Regions from separate parts of the Stenotrophomonas sp. 364 genome, predicted to be linked through region 1. Evidence: riboswitches for the same ligand, from Rfam matches in the RefSeq annotation. Region 1 holds a riboswitch; the other holds the start of a gene.
What was found. A riboswitch is a leader RNA that binds a small molecule or an ion and turns the genes downstream of it on or off. The one in region 1 is predicted to bind cobalamin.
Positions count from the first base shown of each region.

Region 2: another riboswitch for cobalamin. It lies ahead of btuB (TonB-dependent vitamin B12 receptor); the one in region 1 lies ahead of metE (5-methyltetrahydropteroyltriglutamate--homocysteine S-methyltransferase).

Region 1 covers NZ_CP047135.1:4,691,951-4,699,223, reverse strand. Annotated here, with positions in the region: gene GQ674_RS20815 (bifunctional nicotinamide-nucleotide adenylyltransferase/Nudix hydroxylase) at 1-833, shown strand, start outside; gene GQ674_RS20810 (nicotinate phosphoribosyltransferase) at 897-2,321, shown strand; cobalamin riboswitch at 2,468-2,699, shown strand; gene metE (5-methyltetrahydropteroyltriglutamate--homocysteine S-methyltransferase) at 2,913-5,210, shown strand; gene GQ674_RS20800 (epoxyqueuosine reductase QueH) at 5,280-5,966, shown strand; gene pncA (bifunctional nicotinamidase/pyrazinamidase) at 6,024-6,653, shown strand; gene purU (formyltetrahydrofolate deformylase) at 6,702-7,273, opposite strand, start outside.
Region 2 covers NZ_CP047135.1:204,987-212,259, forward strand. Annotated here, with positions in the region: gene GQ674_RS00955 (MBL fold metallo-hydrolase) at 1-850, opposite strand, end outside; gene GQ674_RS00960 (NAD(P)H-binding protein) at 994-1,632, opposite strand; gene GQ674_RS00965 (LysR family transcriptional regulator) at 1,730-2,632, shown strand; gene gph (phosphoglycolate phosphatase) at 2,852-3,502, shown strand; gene btuB (TonB-dependent vitamin B12 receptor) at 3,624-5,465, opposite strand; cobalamin riboswitch at 5,588-5,814, opposite strand; gene GQ674_RS00980 (histidine phosphatase family protein) at 5,958-6,536, shown strand; gene GQ674_RS00985 (TfoX/Sxy family protein) at 6,822-7,190, opposite strand; gene GQ674_RS00990 (GAF domain-containing protein) at 7,187-7,273, opposite strand, start outside.

The sequences.
Region 1 (7,273 bases):
GTCCGCTCAAGGACCACCTGTACAACGAAGCGCAGTGGATCGCCGGCGTGCAACGCACGGTGGCCGAGGCAATACGCGCCGATGGGCATGCGGGCGAAGCGAAGATCGGCCTGGTCGGGATGGACAAGGACGATTCGAGCTACTACCTCCGCGAATTCCCGCAGTGGCCGCTGGTGGATGTGCAGCACACCGAGACGTTGTCGGCCACCGAGCTGCGCCGCTATCTGTTTGAAGCCGGCAGCGTGGATTTCCACGGTGCGCTGCTGATGCTGCGCGGGAACGTGCCGGCGCCGGTGTATGCCATGCTCGAGGCGTTCCGCAAGAGCGGCCCGGCCTACGCCCAGCTGGTGGCCGAGTACCAGTTCATCGAGCAGTACAAGGCCGCCTGGAAAGACGCACCGTATGCGCCCACGTTCGTCACCACCGACGCGGTGGTGGTGCATTCGGGGCACGTGCTGCTGGTGCGTCGCCGTGCCGAACCCGGCAAGGGCCTGTGGGCGTTGCCCGGTGGCTTCGTCGGCCAGCAGCAGGGCCTGCTCGACAGCTGCCTGCGCGAACTGCGCGAGGAAACCCGGTTGAAGATCCCGGCGCCGGTCCTCAAGGGCTCGCTCAAGGGCCAGCATGTGTTCGACCACCCCGAACGCAGCCAGCGCGGCCGCACCATCACCCACGCCTTCCACTTCGATTTTCCCGCCGGCGAACTGCCGGCCGTGCGCGGCGGCGACGATGCCGACAAGGCGCGCTGGATCCCGGTCAGCGAAGCGCTGGACATGGGCCCCAAGCTGTACGAAGACCACCTGCACATCCTGGAGTTCTTCCTGGGCCGGGGCTGATCCCGGCTTTTCCCGCCGGCGGATAGACCGCCGGTGTCACCCGACGCGAAGGAGCTTCCCGTCATGCATTACCTCGACAATCTTCTCCTCAACACCGACAGCTACAAGGCCAGCCACTGGCTGCAGTATCCGCCGGGCACCGACGCCACCTTCTTTTACGTGGAGTCGCGTGGTGGCCACTACGACCGCACGCTGTTTTTCGGCCTGCAGGCGTTGCTGAAGGACTACCTGGCCAAGCCGATCACCCACGCCGACATCGACGTGGCGCGCGATCTCTTCGCCGCCCACGGCGAGCCCTTCAACGAGGCCGGCTGGCGCTACATCGTCGATACGCACGGCGGCCTGCTGCCGATCCTTATCCGCGCCGTGCCCGAGGGCACCGTGGTGCCGGTGCACAATGCGCTGATGACGATCGAATCGACCGACCCGCAGGCGTTCTGGGTGCCGTCGTATCTGGAAACGATGCTGCTGCGCGTGTGGTACCCGGTCACGGTGGCCACCACCAGCTGGCACGCCAAGCAGACGATCCGCCAGTACCTGGAACGCACCAGCGATGACCCGGAAGGCCAGTTGCCGTTCAAGCTGCACGACTTCGGCAGCCGTGGCGTGTCGAGCCTGGAATCGGCCGCCATTGGTGGCGCGGCGCACCTGGTCAACTTCCTCGGCACCGATACCGTCTCGGCCCTGCTGTACGCCCGTGCCTTCTACCACGAGGCCATGGCCGGTTGTTCGATCCCGGCCGCCGAACATAGCACCATCACCAGCTGGGGCCGCGACAACGAAGTGGAGGCCTACCGCAACATGCTCGCCCGCTTCGCCACCCCGGGTGCACTGGTGGCGGTGGTGTCGGACAGCTACGACATCTTCCACGCGATCACCCGGCACTGGGGCACCACCCTGCGCCAGCAGGTGATCGACTCGGGCGCCACCGTGGTGATCCGCCCGGATTCGGGCGACCCGGTGGCGGTGGTGCTGCAGTGCCTGCAGCTACTCGATGAGGCCTTCGGCCACGTGGTCAACGGCAAGGGCTACAAGGTGCTCAACCACGTGCGCGTGATCCAGGGTGACGGCGTCAACCCGACCAGCATCGGCCAGATCCTGGCCAGCATCACCACCGCCGGCTACGCCGCCGACAACGTCGCCTTCGGCATGGGGGGTGCATTGCTGCAGCGGCTGGACCGCGACACCCAGAAGTTCGCGCTGAAGTGCTCGGCCGCGCGCGTGGACGGGAAGTGGATCGACGTCTACAAAGACCCGGTGACCGACAGCGGCAAGCAGAGCAAGCGCGGCCGCATGCGCCTGCTGCGCCATCGCGAGTACGGCCAGTTCCGGACGGTGTCGGTGCCGGCCGACGCCGAATCGCTGACATCCGCCACGCTGCCGCCGGGCTACGTGGATGCGATGCTCACGGTCTGGGAGAACGGCCGGTTGCTGCGGGACGATACGTTGGCTGAGATCCGCAGCCGGGCGGACACTGCACGGCCGTAATCGGCCGACCTCACCGTCGCCATCCTTCATGCAACCCGCGCCGGGGTCCCTATGTCGGTTGCACCGGTGCCGGGGCGGCACAACTCCAATGGGTCCCACGGGCGGCTGCGGTTTGACGCCCCCTTGACCATCGCCCGGCTTCGGCCTACTTTGTGCTCGCCGAAGGTATCCATCTCTTTATGCAGATGAAGGGATGGGTTTAAACGGGAATCCGGTGAAGGCGCCTCGTGCGCCCATTCCGGAGCTGCCCCGCAGCGGTGAATGGAAACGAATCCTGCCAACAGCACTGGGCCCCGGCCTGGGAAGCGGCAGGTACTAGGTGGGCGTTCGCGCCCGTGTCCATCAGCCCGAATACCGGCCCCGGCCGGGGGACACGACCGTCCCCTGATTCGACCTGGAACGTCCGCGGGGAGGTTGCCGGGGCCTGCCGCCATGCCGTCCGCGTGGCGCTGCCCCCGTGCGTCCGCTCCACGACATCCGGTTCGCCCGCGGGGGCGAAGGTCGCTGGCGGGGCGGACACGGCAGCCATGTCGTGCACGGCGCGCGGTTCCTTCGTTCCTCAATGCCGCTACTGCAATGAGGACACGTTCCATGACCACTGTTACCAACCTGGGGTTTCCCCGCATCGGCGCCAAGCGCGAACTCAAGCGTGCGCTGGAAGCGTTCTGGTCCGGCCAAAGCAGCGCTGCGTCGCTGCAGCACACCGCCAGCGGCCTGCGCGAGCGCCATTGGCAGCTGCAGCGCGAGGCCGGCGTCGATGTGCCGCCGAGCAACGACTTCAGCTTTTACGATCAGGTGCTCGATGCGGCTTTCCTGTTCGACGCGATCCCCGCGCGCTACCGCGCCCTGGCCGACGCCGAGCCGCTGGCCGGCTATTTCGCCATGGCCCGGGGCGTGCAGCGCGACGGCTATGACCTGCATGCGCTGGAAATGACCAAGTGGTTCGATACCAACTACCACTACCTGGTGCCCGAACTGCAGGCCGGCCAGGGCTTCGCGCTGCGCGGCGACAAGCCGCTGGCCGAATACCGCCAGGCCAAGGCACTGGGCATCGAGACCCGCCCGGTGCTCCTCGGCCCGGTGACGTTCCTGCTGCTGTCCAAGACCACCGACGGCAGCCGTGCGCTGGACCTGCTCGACGCCCTGCTGCCGGTGTACGTGCAGCTGCTGGGCCAGCTGAAGGAGGCCGGCGCGCAGTGGGTGCAGCTGGATGAGCCGGCACTGGTGCAGGACCTGGACGAGGCCACCCGCGCCGCGTTCACCCACGCCTACGCGGTGCTGGCCGCAGCGGCGCGGCCGAAGGTGCTGGTGGCCACCTACTTCGGCGCGCTGGACGACAACCTGCCGCTGGCCGCCGCGCTGCCGGTGGATGGGCTGCACGTGGACCTGGTGCGCGCGCCCGAGCAGCTGGACGCGGTGATCAAGGCGCTGCCACCGGGCCGCGTGCTGTCGGCCGGTCTGGTCAACGGTCGCAACATCTGGCGCACCCACCTGGACAACGCACTGGTGCTGGCCCGCTACACGCACGGCCACGTGGGCGGCGGCCTGCTGTGGCTGGCCCCGTCGTGTTCACTGCTGCACAGCCCGGTCGACCTGGACCTGGAAAAGAAGCTGGATGAGGAACTGCACAGCTGGCTGGCGTTCTCCAAGCAGAAGCTGCAGGAGCTGCGCGTGCTGGCCGATGCAATTGACGCCCCGGCCCGCGCCGAGGATGCACTGGCGCACTCCCGCGCGTGCATCGAATCGCGCCGGCGCTCGCCGCGCGTGCACAAGGCCGAGGTGGCCGCGCGCCTGGCCGCCCTGACTGCTGCCGACGCGCAGCGTCACAGCCCCTACCCGCAGCGGCACCTGGCCCAGGCCGGCGCGCTGCAGCTGCCACGTTTCCCCACTACCACGATCGGTTCCTTCCCGCAGACCCTGGAAGTGCGCGAGGCACGTGCCAGCAACAAGTCCGGCAAGCTGTCCGACGCCGACTACGATGCGTTCCTGGCCACCCAGACCGAGCACTGCGTGCGCGTGCAGGAGCAGATCGGGCTGGACGTGCTGGTGCACGGCGAGTTCGAGCGCAACGACATGGTGGAGTACTTCGGCGAGCAGCTCGACGGCTTCGCGTTCACCAAGAACGGCTGGGTGCAGAGTTATGGCTCGCGCTGCGTGAAGCCGCCGGTGATCTTCGGCGACGTGACCCGCCCACGGCCGATGACGGTGCGCTGGTCGCAGTACGCGCAGTCGCTGACCGACCGCCCGATGAAGGGCATGCTGACCGGCCCGGTGACGGTGCTGCAGTGGTCGTTCGTGCGCGATGACCAGTCGCGCGCGGACACCTGCCGGCAGATCGCGCTGGCCCTGCGCGACGAGGTGCTGGACCTGGAAGCGGCCGGCATCGGCGTGATCCAGATCGACGAGCCGGCCATCCGCGAAGGCCTGCCGCTGCGTCGCGCGCAGTGGCGGGAGTACCTGGACTGGGCGGTGGAAGCATTCCGGATCAGTGCCAGCGGGGTGCGCGATGCCACCCAGATCCACACCCACATGTGCTATTCCGAGTTCAACGACATCATCCACTCCGTGGCGGCCATGGACGCCGACGTGATCTCGATCGAGACCTCGCGCTCGCGCATGGAGCTGCTGGACGCGTTCGTGCGTTTCCAGTATCCCAACGAGATCGGCCCGGGCGTGTATGACATCCACTCCCCGCGCGTGCCCGACAAGGAAGAGATGCTCGCGCTGCTGCGCAAGGCCGCCGAAGTCCTCCGGCCCGAGCAGATCTGGGTCAACCCCGACTGCGGCCTGAAGACCCGCGGCTGGAAGGAAACCCGCGCCGCGCTGGAAGCGCTGGTGGCCGCCGCGCGCCAGCTGCGCGAGGAAACCGCCGACGCCAACGCCGCCTGATCCCCCCTGTAAAGATGACCCAAGGACCGCACCGCCGCCGTTGCCGGCGGTGCGGTCGACGAGACGTACATGACCCCGCCCACCGTTACCCCGATCGACCGCCCCACCCTGTCCCTGCCCGACGGCCACACCCGGCTGCTGCTGCATTCGTGCTGCGCGCCGTGCTCGGGCGAAGTGATGGAGGCCATCACCGCCTCCGGCATCGACTACACGATCTTCTTCTACAACCCCAACATCCACCCGGCCAGGGAATACGAACTGCGCAAGCAGGAGAACATCCGTTTCGCCGAGAAGCACGGCGTGCCGTTCGTCGACGCCGACTACGACACCGACAACTGGTTCGCACGCGCCCGCGGCATGGAAGCCGAGCCCGAGCGTGGTATCCGCTGCACGATGTGTTTTGACATGCGCTTTGTGCGCACCGCGCTGTATGCACACGAACATGGCTTTCCGGTGATCAGCAGCTCGCTGGGCATCTCGCGCTGGAAGGACATGAACCAGATCAACGACTGCGGCCACCGCGCCGCCGCGCATTACCCCGGCATCCACTACTGGGATTACAACTGGCGCAAGGGCGGCGGTGCCGCGCGCATGGTGGAGATCAGCAAGCGCGAGCAGTTCTACCAGCAGGAGTACTGCGGCTGCGTGTACTCGCTGCGCGATGCCAACCGCCACCGCCGCGAGACCGGCCGCGAGCGCATCAAGATCGGCCTGTTGTATTACGGCCAGGACAACGACGCGCCCAAGGGCGATTGACGTTCGCACGCGGGGCCGCCACGCTGGTTGCCCCGCTTCCGTTGTGTTGGATCTGCCATGACCACCGCCCTATCCGCCGATGTGGCCCTGCTGGTGATCGACCTGCAGCCGGACTTCATGCCCGGTGGCGCGCTGGCCTGCGAACAGGGCGATGCGCTGGTGGCCCCGATGGCCGCCCTGCTCGCGCAGCGCCGCTACCCCACGGTGGTGGCCACCCAGGACTGGCACCCGGCCGACCATGCCTCCTTCGCCAGCCAGCACCCGGGGCACCTGCCGTTCGAGGCGATCCTGCTGCATGCGCAGCCGCAGACGCTGTGGCCGGACCACTGCGTGCAGGGCAGTGACGGCGCAGCGCTGCACCCGGGCGTGGACTGGGCCGTGGCCGACCTGATCCTGCGCAAGGGCACCCGGCAGCAGGTGGACTCCTACAGCGCCTTCCGCGAGAACCACGGCCCCGATGGCACCCGCCCGGCCACCGGCCTGGCCGGTTGGCTGCACGAGCGCGGCATCCGCGAAGTGCACGTATGCGGGCTGGCACGCGACTACTGCGTGCTGTGGAGCGCACAGGACGCGGTCAAATCCGGGTTCCGGGTGAAGTTCCTGTGGGACCTGACCCGGCCGGTGACCGAAGCCAATGACGGCATGGTGCGCGAGGCGTTGGCGAAGGCGAAGATCGCGGTTGTCTGACGGGCGTCGGCCGGAAAGACGTACCGACCAACGGTGGGTACCTACCGCTCAGCGGAATACCACCGTGCGATGCCCGTTGCGCAGGATGCGGTGCTCCACATGCCGGCGCACGGCGCGCGCCAGCACCTGAGATTCGGTGTCACTGCCCAGCCGCACCAGGTCGCGCGGGGTCATGGCATGGTCCACGCGGGCCACGTCCTGTTCGATGATCGGGCCTTCGTCCAGGTCTTCGGTGACGTAGTGCGCGGTGGCGCCGATGATCTTGACCCCGCGCGCGTGCGCCTGGTGGTAAGGCTGCGCGCCCTTGAAGCTGGGCAGGAAGCTGTGGTGGATGTTGATCGCCCGCCCCGCCAATGCCTTGCACAGGCGCGGCGACAGGATCTGCATGTAGCGCGCCAGCACCACCAGGTCGATCTGTTCGCGCTCGACCAGGTCGATGATCTGCTGCTCCTGCACGGCGCGGTTGTCGGCGTTGACCGGCAGGTGGTGGAACGGCACCCCGTACGAACCCGCCAGCGCGGCGAAGTCCTCGTGGTTGGAGGCGACCGCGGCGATATCCACCTGCAGCTGCCGGCTGTGTGCACGGAACAGCAGGTCGTTCAGGCAATGCCCCTGCTTGC
Region 2 (7,273 bases), 360 kb from region 1:
AGCGCTTTTTCATCGCGGCGATCAAGGCGTCCGCATTCTTGCTGCGCGCGGTTTCTTCATCAAAGGCGCGGATGTAATCGGCGGTGAAGGTGAGGGCGGTGGCGTCCAGTGCGGCACCGCGGGCGTAGTGGCCGGGGATGACGCGGGTGGGCTTGAGGGCCGCGAGGGTGGTGAGGGTGGTCAGCCAGTCGGTGTGCGATTGGGGGCTTTGGGTGTCGGCCATCCAGACGTGTTCGCCGGCGACGATGGGGATGCCGCCGACGAGGGTGCGCAGGCTGGGGATCCAGACGACGGTGCGGTCCGGGGTGGGGCCATCGAGGCCGAGGATGCGCAGCGGTTGGCCTTCGAGGGTGAGGGTGTCGCCGTCGAGGACCTGGGGGATGACGATGCGGCTGGGTTTATCGGCGCCCATCTGTGGGCCCCAGTATGCGAGTTTGCCGGCCTGGGTGGCGGTGATGTGGGCGACGGTGGGGGCGGTGGCGACGATGCGGGCGTGGGGGAAGGCGTCCTGCAGGGTGGCCAGGCCGAAGTAATAATCGGGGTCGCCGTGGCTGACGTAAATGGTGGTCAGCTGCTTGCCGGAGGCGCGGATGCGCTGCACCAGCTGGGCGGCATCGGACGCGGCGAACTGGGCGTCGATCAGTATCGCGTCGCGGCGGCCGGTAACCAGGGTGGAGGCGACAGAGAACAGTGCTTTGTCGCCGGGGTGGTAGGGCTGCACCTGCAGCGCGTGTGCTTCGGCGGTGGCCGCGGTGGCCGCGGCGGCGTGGCTGATGGCCGGTGCGGTCACGGCGAGCGCGGTACCCAGCGTCAACGCCAGGGCCAGGGTGGTGCGGGAGACGTTCGGCATATCAAGAATTCCTGTGCAGAGCGGCCCCGGCATCACACCGGGGCCGAACGACCCCGGCATGACACCGGGACCAGACGGCCCCGGCAGGACACCGGAGCCGGTAGAGCCGACCGTTGGTCGGCTGCTTCACATCGGCGGCCGGGTCAGTACGAAACCGTGGCAATCTGCCGCACGTACTGCGGCGCTTCAATCTCGCTGACGAATGCGTCCGCGTAGTCGGGGTAGCTGATCCGGCTGTGGCCGTCATCGCCCACCAGGAAATTCTTCGCCTGGGTGCGGAAGCCACCGCGCTGCGGGCCGGGGCCGATCTCGGCGGCGGGGGAATAGAAGGTCCAGTCCAGGTCGTCGACGGCCTGCAGCTGCTTCAGCGTCTCGCGCGCGGCCAGGGCAACCGGCTTGTAGGCATCCGGGAAGCCCTCGGTATCCACCAGCTGCACGCCGGGGGCAACTTCCAGGCTGCCGGCGCCGCCGACCATGATGAAGCGCGGCACGCCGGCCTGGCGCGCGGCCTTGACCAGCGCGGCGCTGGTGGTGATCACGGTGCTGGGCGCATCGCCCGGACGCGGGCCGAAGGCGCTGGCCAGCACGTCGTGGCCGGCGATCACGGCGGCCAGGGCGTCGGTGTCGTCCAGCGCGGCGACGGCAAGCTGGGCGCCGTCCAGTTCGGCCGGCAGGTCGGTTTCGCGGCGCACGATGGCGGTGACCTGATGGCCGCGGGCGAGGGCCTGGCGGGCGATTTCACGACCGATGTTGCCGGTGGCACCAACGAGGGCGATTTTCATGGGGGCAGATCCGTTGAGGAAGGAACGCCAGCGTATGCGTCTGGAATCGAACGAAAAACCGCGTATAACGGGCTAATTTGTTGCGTGGATCGATCAGATGGACCGGATGACGGCGATGAACGTGTTCGTGGAGGTGGTCGAGCGCGGCAGCCTGACCGCGGCGGCCGAGGCGCTGGAGATGTCGCGGGCGATGGTGACCCGCTACCTGGCCGAGGTGGAGCGCTGGCTGGGCGCGCGGTTGCTGCACCGGACCACGCGCCGGATCAGCCTGACCGGCCCGGGCGAGGCGGCGCTGCTGCGGTTCAGGCAGATCCTGGCCATCGGCGATGAACTGCACGGCGAACTGGCCACCGACAACCCCGAACCGCACGGGCTGATCCGGGTCACGGCGAGCGTGTCGTTCGGGCAGATCCACCTGGCCGCCGCAGTGGCCGACTTCGTGAAGCGGTATCCGCTGACGCGGGTGGAACTGCTGCTGGTGGACCGCGTGGTCAACCTGGTCGAAGAACGCGTGGATATCGCGGTGCGCATCTCGCGTGCGATCGACCCGGCGCTGATCGCGCGGCGGTTGGCCCCTTGCCGCTCGGTGTTGTGCGCGGCGCCGTCGTACCTGGCCGAACGCGGCGCGCCGACCACGGCCGACGCACTGGCCGCGCACAACTGCCTGACCCACCACTACGTGGGCAGGAGCGTGTGGCACCTGCAGCGCGATGGCCGCGCGATTGCGGTGGCGGTGGGCGGCAACATCAGCGCCAATGAAGCATCGTTGTTGCTGGAGGCGGTACGCGCCGGCGCGGGCATCGCGATGCTGCCGACCTACCAGATCGCGCCGCTGCTGCGCAGTGGCGCGTTGATTGAGGTGCTGCCCGATTACCAGGTGGAAGAGCTGGGCATCCACGCGGTGTATGCGTCACGCCGGCAGCTGCCGACGATCATGCGCAGCTTCCTGGATTTCCTGGTGGATCGTTTTGCCAGCCCGGAGTTCCTGGCGCAGCTGTAAACACGGCCCAGGGATACCGCGTCCAGCTACCCGATGCCGGTAGAGCCGACCGTTGGTCGGCTGCTCTTGAACCAGCAACCGCGCATCAGCACGCCGTGCACCCGCAACCGCAGCGGGCGCGTGCAGCCGACCAACGGTCGGCTCTACCGGGGCGTGCATCGGCATCACACACGCACCTCCGTACAATGGCGCTTCCCTGCTGTGGAAGTGAGCATTGCCTTGTCGTATCCGTATCCGTTGGTGGTGTTCGATCTGGATGGCACGCTGGTGGACAGCGCGGCCGATATTGCCGAGGCGTTGAACCGCACGCTGCAGGACTGGCAGTTGCCCCGGGTACCGGAGGCCACGGTACTGACCTGGATCGGCGATGGCGTGCGGCGGCTTGTCGAACAGGCGTTTGGCGCGGCCGGCAGTGATATCGATCTGGACACGGTCATGCCCGGTTTCATGCGGCACTACGAGGCCTGCCTGTTGCGCAGTCCGCGCCTGTTCGATGGTGTGACCGAAACGTTGGCTGCCTTGCGCGAACGCGCGGTGACGCTCGCGATCTGCACGAACAAGCCGTCCGCGCTGGTGGCGCCGTTGCTGCAGCACTTCGGGCTGCAGGATCAGTTTGCGCTGGTGCTGGGCGGCGATTCGCTGCCGGAACGCAAGCCCAGTGGTGCGCCGTTGCGGCATATCGCCGCGCACTTCGAGGTGGCCGTCGAGGCCGCCTTGATGGTGGGCGATTCGATTACGGATTACCGGGCCGCGGTGGACGCGGGCATGCCGGTGGCGCTGGTGCGCTATGGCTATCCACGTGGGCTGGATCTGGACAACGTCGAGGCGGTGGCCGTGGTGGATGATCTGCGGGAATTGCTGGTGCTGTAACCGGCGGCGGTTGACACGTGTGCCGACCAACGGTCGGCACCTGCCAGGTTCAATGATTGTGCCGACCAGCGGTCGGCACCTACCGAGGGTGGGACGGCGGCAGTGCCGCCGTCCAGATCGCTTATTTCGGCTGGTAACGCACGCTCAGGCGGTACTCGCGGCCGGGCTGGTTGTACCAGGCCACCGTTTCGTAGTCGCGGTCGAACACGTTGCTGACCCGGCCGAGCACCGACCAGTCGCGGCTCAGCGCGTATTCCAGGCGCAGGTCGAGCGTGCCGTAACCGGCCAGACGCACGGTGTTGGCGGCGTTGTCGTAGCGCTTGCCGGCGCCGTTGGCGGTCAGGCCGGCGCGGAAGCCACCGAAGCTGCGGTCGATATCCAGGCGGGCGGTGTTCTGCGCGCGGCGCGCCAGCCAGTTGTCGAACTGCGCGCTGCCTTCGGTGCGGTTGCGCGGATCGGTGTGGCTGAGCTGGGCGTTCACATCGAAGCCGGCCAGCGTGATCGCACCGGTCAACTCGGCACCGCGGATGCGCGCCTTCTCCACCTGCGACATCATGAAGGTGGTGGCATCGTAGGTGATCAGGTCATCGATGCGGGTTTCATACACGTCCAGGCCCCAGCGCCAGCCGTCGCCCTGCTGGGCGATACCGACGTTGGTGCTCTTCGACTTTTCCGGGTCCAGGCCCGGCACGCCGCTCCACGGGTCGTACAGATCGCTGAAGGTGGGTGCCTTGAACGCGGTGCCGTAGCTGGCGTTGAGGCGGAACCCGCGGCCCAGCTCCAGGCCCCAGCCGAGGCTGCCGGTGGTGTGGTTGCCGAACTGCTCGTTGTCGTCGTTGCGCACGCTGGCCTGCAGGTGGTGCGCGCCGAAGCGGCCCTGGTACTGCACGAACACGCCGGTATTGTCGCGGCTGTCGACCCGGTAGCCGGCACTGCTGCCGTCCAGGTTGTCCTGGCTCCAGTCCACGCCGGCGCTGAGCAGCTGGCCCTCGGCGATGCCCACGTCGGCCTGCACCGAGGCACTGTCGCGATGGGTCTGCGCGGCACCCAGCCAGGTGCTGCCGTTGTAGTTGTCCGATTCGTTGTCGGCACGCCCGACGTTGGCGGTCAGGGTGAAGCGCTCGCTCGGGGTGTAATGCACCTTGCCGCCCAGCACCTGCTGCAGGGTTTCCGAATAGTTGTAGTAACCGTCGTAGTGGTTTTCGCCTTCGGCACGCAGCGCGGTCCCTTCCACGCTCAGCGCATCGGTCAGCGCGTAGCCACCGCGCAGGCTCATGGACAGGTTGCGGTAGCCGTCTCGGTCGGGCTCGTCGGCGCCGCAGCCGGCGAAGGTGGCCGCATCGCCCCGGCAGGAATTGATGCCGTCGGTGTGCTGGTAGGCGATGTCGGTGCCGAACCAGCCACGCGCGCCACTGCCGCCGAAGCCGCCGCTGGCCTCGCGCAGGCCGTTGCTGCCGCCGCCCACCTGGAAGTGCGGGGCGAAGGTGCCGGCGTTGCGGCGGGTGAAGATCTGGATCACGCCACCGATCGCATCGGCGCCGTACAGGCTGGACTGCGGGCCGCGCACGATTTCAATGCGCTCGATCTGCGCCAGCGGCAGGTCCTGGATCATGGCCAGGCCAAGGTCGCCGGTGTTGATGCGCACGCCGTCCACCAGTACCAGGGTGTGGGCCGAGTTGGTGCCGCGCAGGAACAGCGAACTCTGCTTGCCCAGGCCGCCGCTGTTGTTGAGGTTGATGCCGGCGCGACCGCGCAGCAGGTCCTGCAGCGACGGGGCCTGGCTGCGCTCGATCTCGGCGCGGTCGATCACCTGCGCCGGCGAGATGCTGTCCTGCAGGGCGATCGGGGTGCGGGTGGCGGTGACCAGTACCTGGTCCAGCGCGGTCGCCTCGTCCTGGGCCGACGCCAGCAGAGGCAGGGCCGACAACACGGCCAGGGAAAGGACTTGGATCTGCAGCTTCATCGATGACTCCATGCACCGCGCACGCCCGCGCGGCAAGGGGTGGGGATGATCGCGCTGCAGGGATGGATCGACGGTGGGCGAACGCGCACGGCGCCGCTTGCCGCCGCCATGCCCGCCGCATCGCAACCAGTCGTCTCCCAGGCCGGTCTCCGGGCTTGCGGGCCGATGGCCAGGGCCATCGCACCCGGCGCCTTCCCATGCGCAAGCACAGTGGCGTAATGCCGGGTGTTTCCACGCTTACCGTTGCGGGGGCAGCGCCGGAGTGGCAGGCAGGGGGCTGCTGCGTCACCGGCTTCCCGTTTCAACCTGCCGGCATGCGCCGCAGGTCACCTGGAAGTGCGCGCAGTGTAGAGCAAAGGCCCGCCTGCGGCAGCCGACGCACCGGGGCGGCGGGAGCGAGCGGTTAGAATGCCGCTCGTTTCACGATGTGATGCCCATGAACCCATCGAGGTTGCAGCACCGTTCCGCTCCGTCCACCGCGCAGGTTGCGGCGTGATCCTGGACCTGATCCGCCACGCCAGCACCGGCCGTGACGGCCACCTGGACGGGCGCAGTGATCCCGCGTTGGAAGACGGAAGCACCGAGGCCCTGTGCGCACGCTATGGGGGGCGGCAATGGCAACGGGTGGTGAGCTCCCCGCGCCAGCGTGCGCTGGCCACGGCCGATGCGCTGGCAGTGCCGCACGGGGTGGAGGTGGTGGCCGACGAGGAGTGGGCCGAACTCGACTTCGGCGATTGGGACGGCCAGGCATTGCATGACCTGCCGATGCAGGAGCTGTCGGCGTTCCACCTGGACCCGCACGCCAACCCACCGCCGCACGGCGAAAGCTGGGGCCACTTCGAGCGCCGCATCGCCCGTGGCCTGCACCGCTTGCTGGACGACCCCGATCCCCCGCCCACCCTGATCGTCAGCCATGGCGGGCCGTTGCGGATGGTGCTGTCGCAGGTGTGCGGCCTGCCGATGGCGATGTGCTGGGCACTGCGCATCGACCACGGCACCCGCCTGCAGCTGCGCGTGGAGCGCGAGGACGACCGCCTGTGGGGCGAACTGCTGGAACTGCAGCAGCCTTGATCGCGCGCGGCTCGCACCTGCGTAGAGCCGGGCTCTGCCCGGCTGGCGGCGGATGTGGTGGTGCACGCACGTAGAGCCGGGCTCTGCCCGGCTGGCGGCGGATGTGATGGTGCATGCACGTAGAGCCGGGCTCTGCCCGGCTGGCACTGGACGTGGGTTGCTGCGTTAGAGCAGCCGGGCAGAGCCCGGCTCTACAACAGCTGCTTGCGCGGTGAACAATGGGCGCATGGCGATGCGCTGATCAACGCGGCGCCTCTGTATCCGGAGGCGCGGCAGAGCCCGGCTCTACGCGGTTTCGTCGTCCGGTTCGAACGGCGGTGCGTCGTCGGCTTCATCATCGCGACGTTCGGCGGTGCGGTCGTAGACCGGGCCGGATGCTGGCGGTGCCTTTTTCAGGGGCTTGTCGGCGATGATGGCCTCGTACTCGGCCACCAGTTCGGTGCGGCGTGCTTCGGGCAGTTCCTGCCAATGGCAGTCCTGCAGCGCGCCTTCGAGCGAGTAGAGCAGGTTGAGGCTGGGCTTGAACCCGGCGCGGCGTACCTTCACGAACGCGCCGACCGCGCCGATCGCGGTCAGCTCTTCGGGCGTGCGCAACCCGACCTGACGCAGCCAGGCCGCGCTCTTGGGACCGATGTTGCGCAGCTTGGTGCTCATCCCAGGGCCTCGACGAACACCGCGGCGATCGCCTCCAGGCCGGCCTGGTCATCGGCGTCGAAACGCGCCAGCGAGGGGCTGTC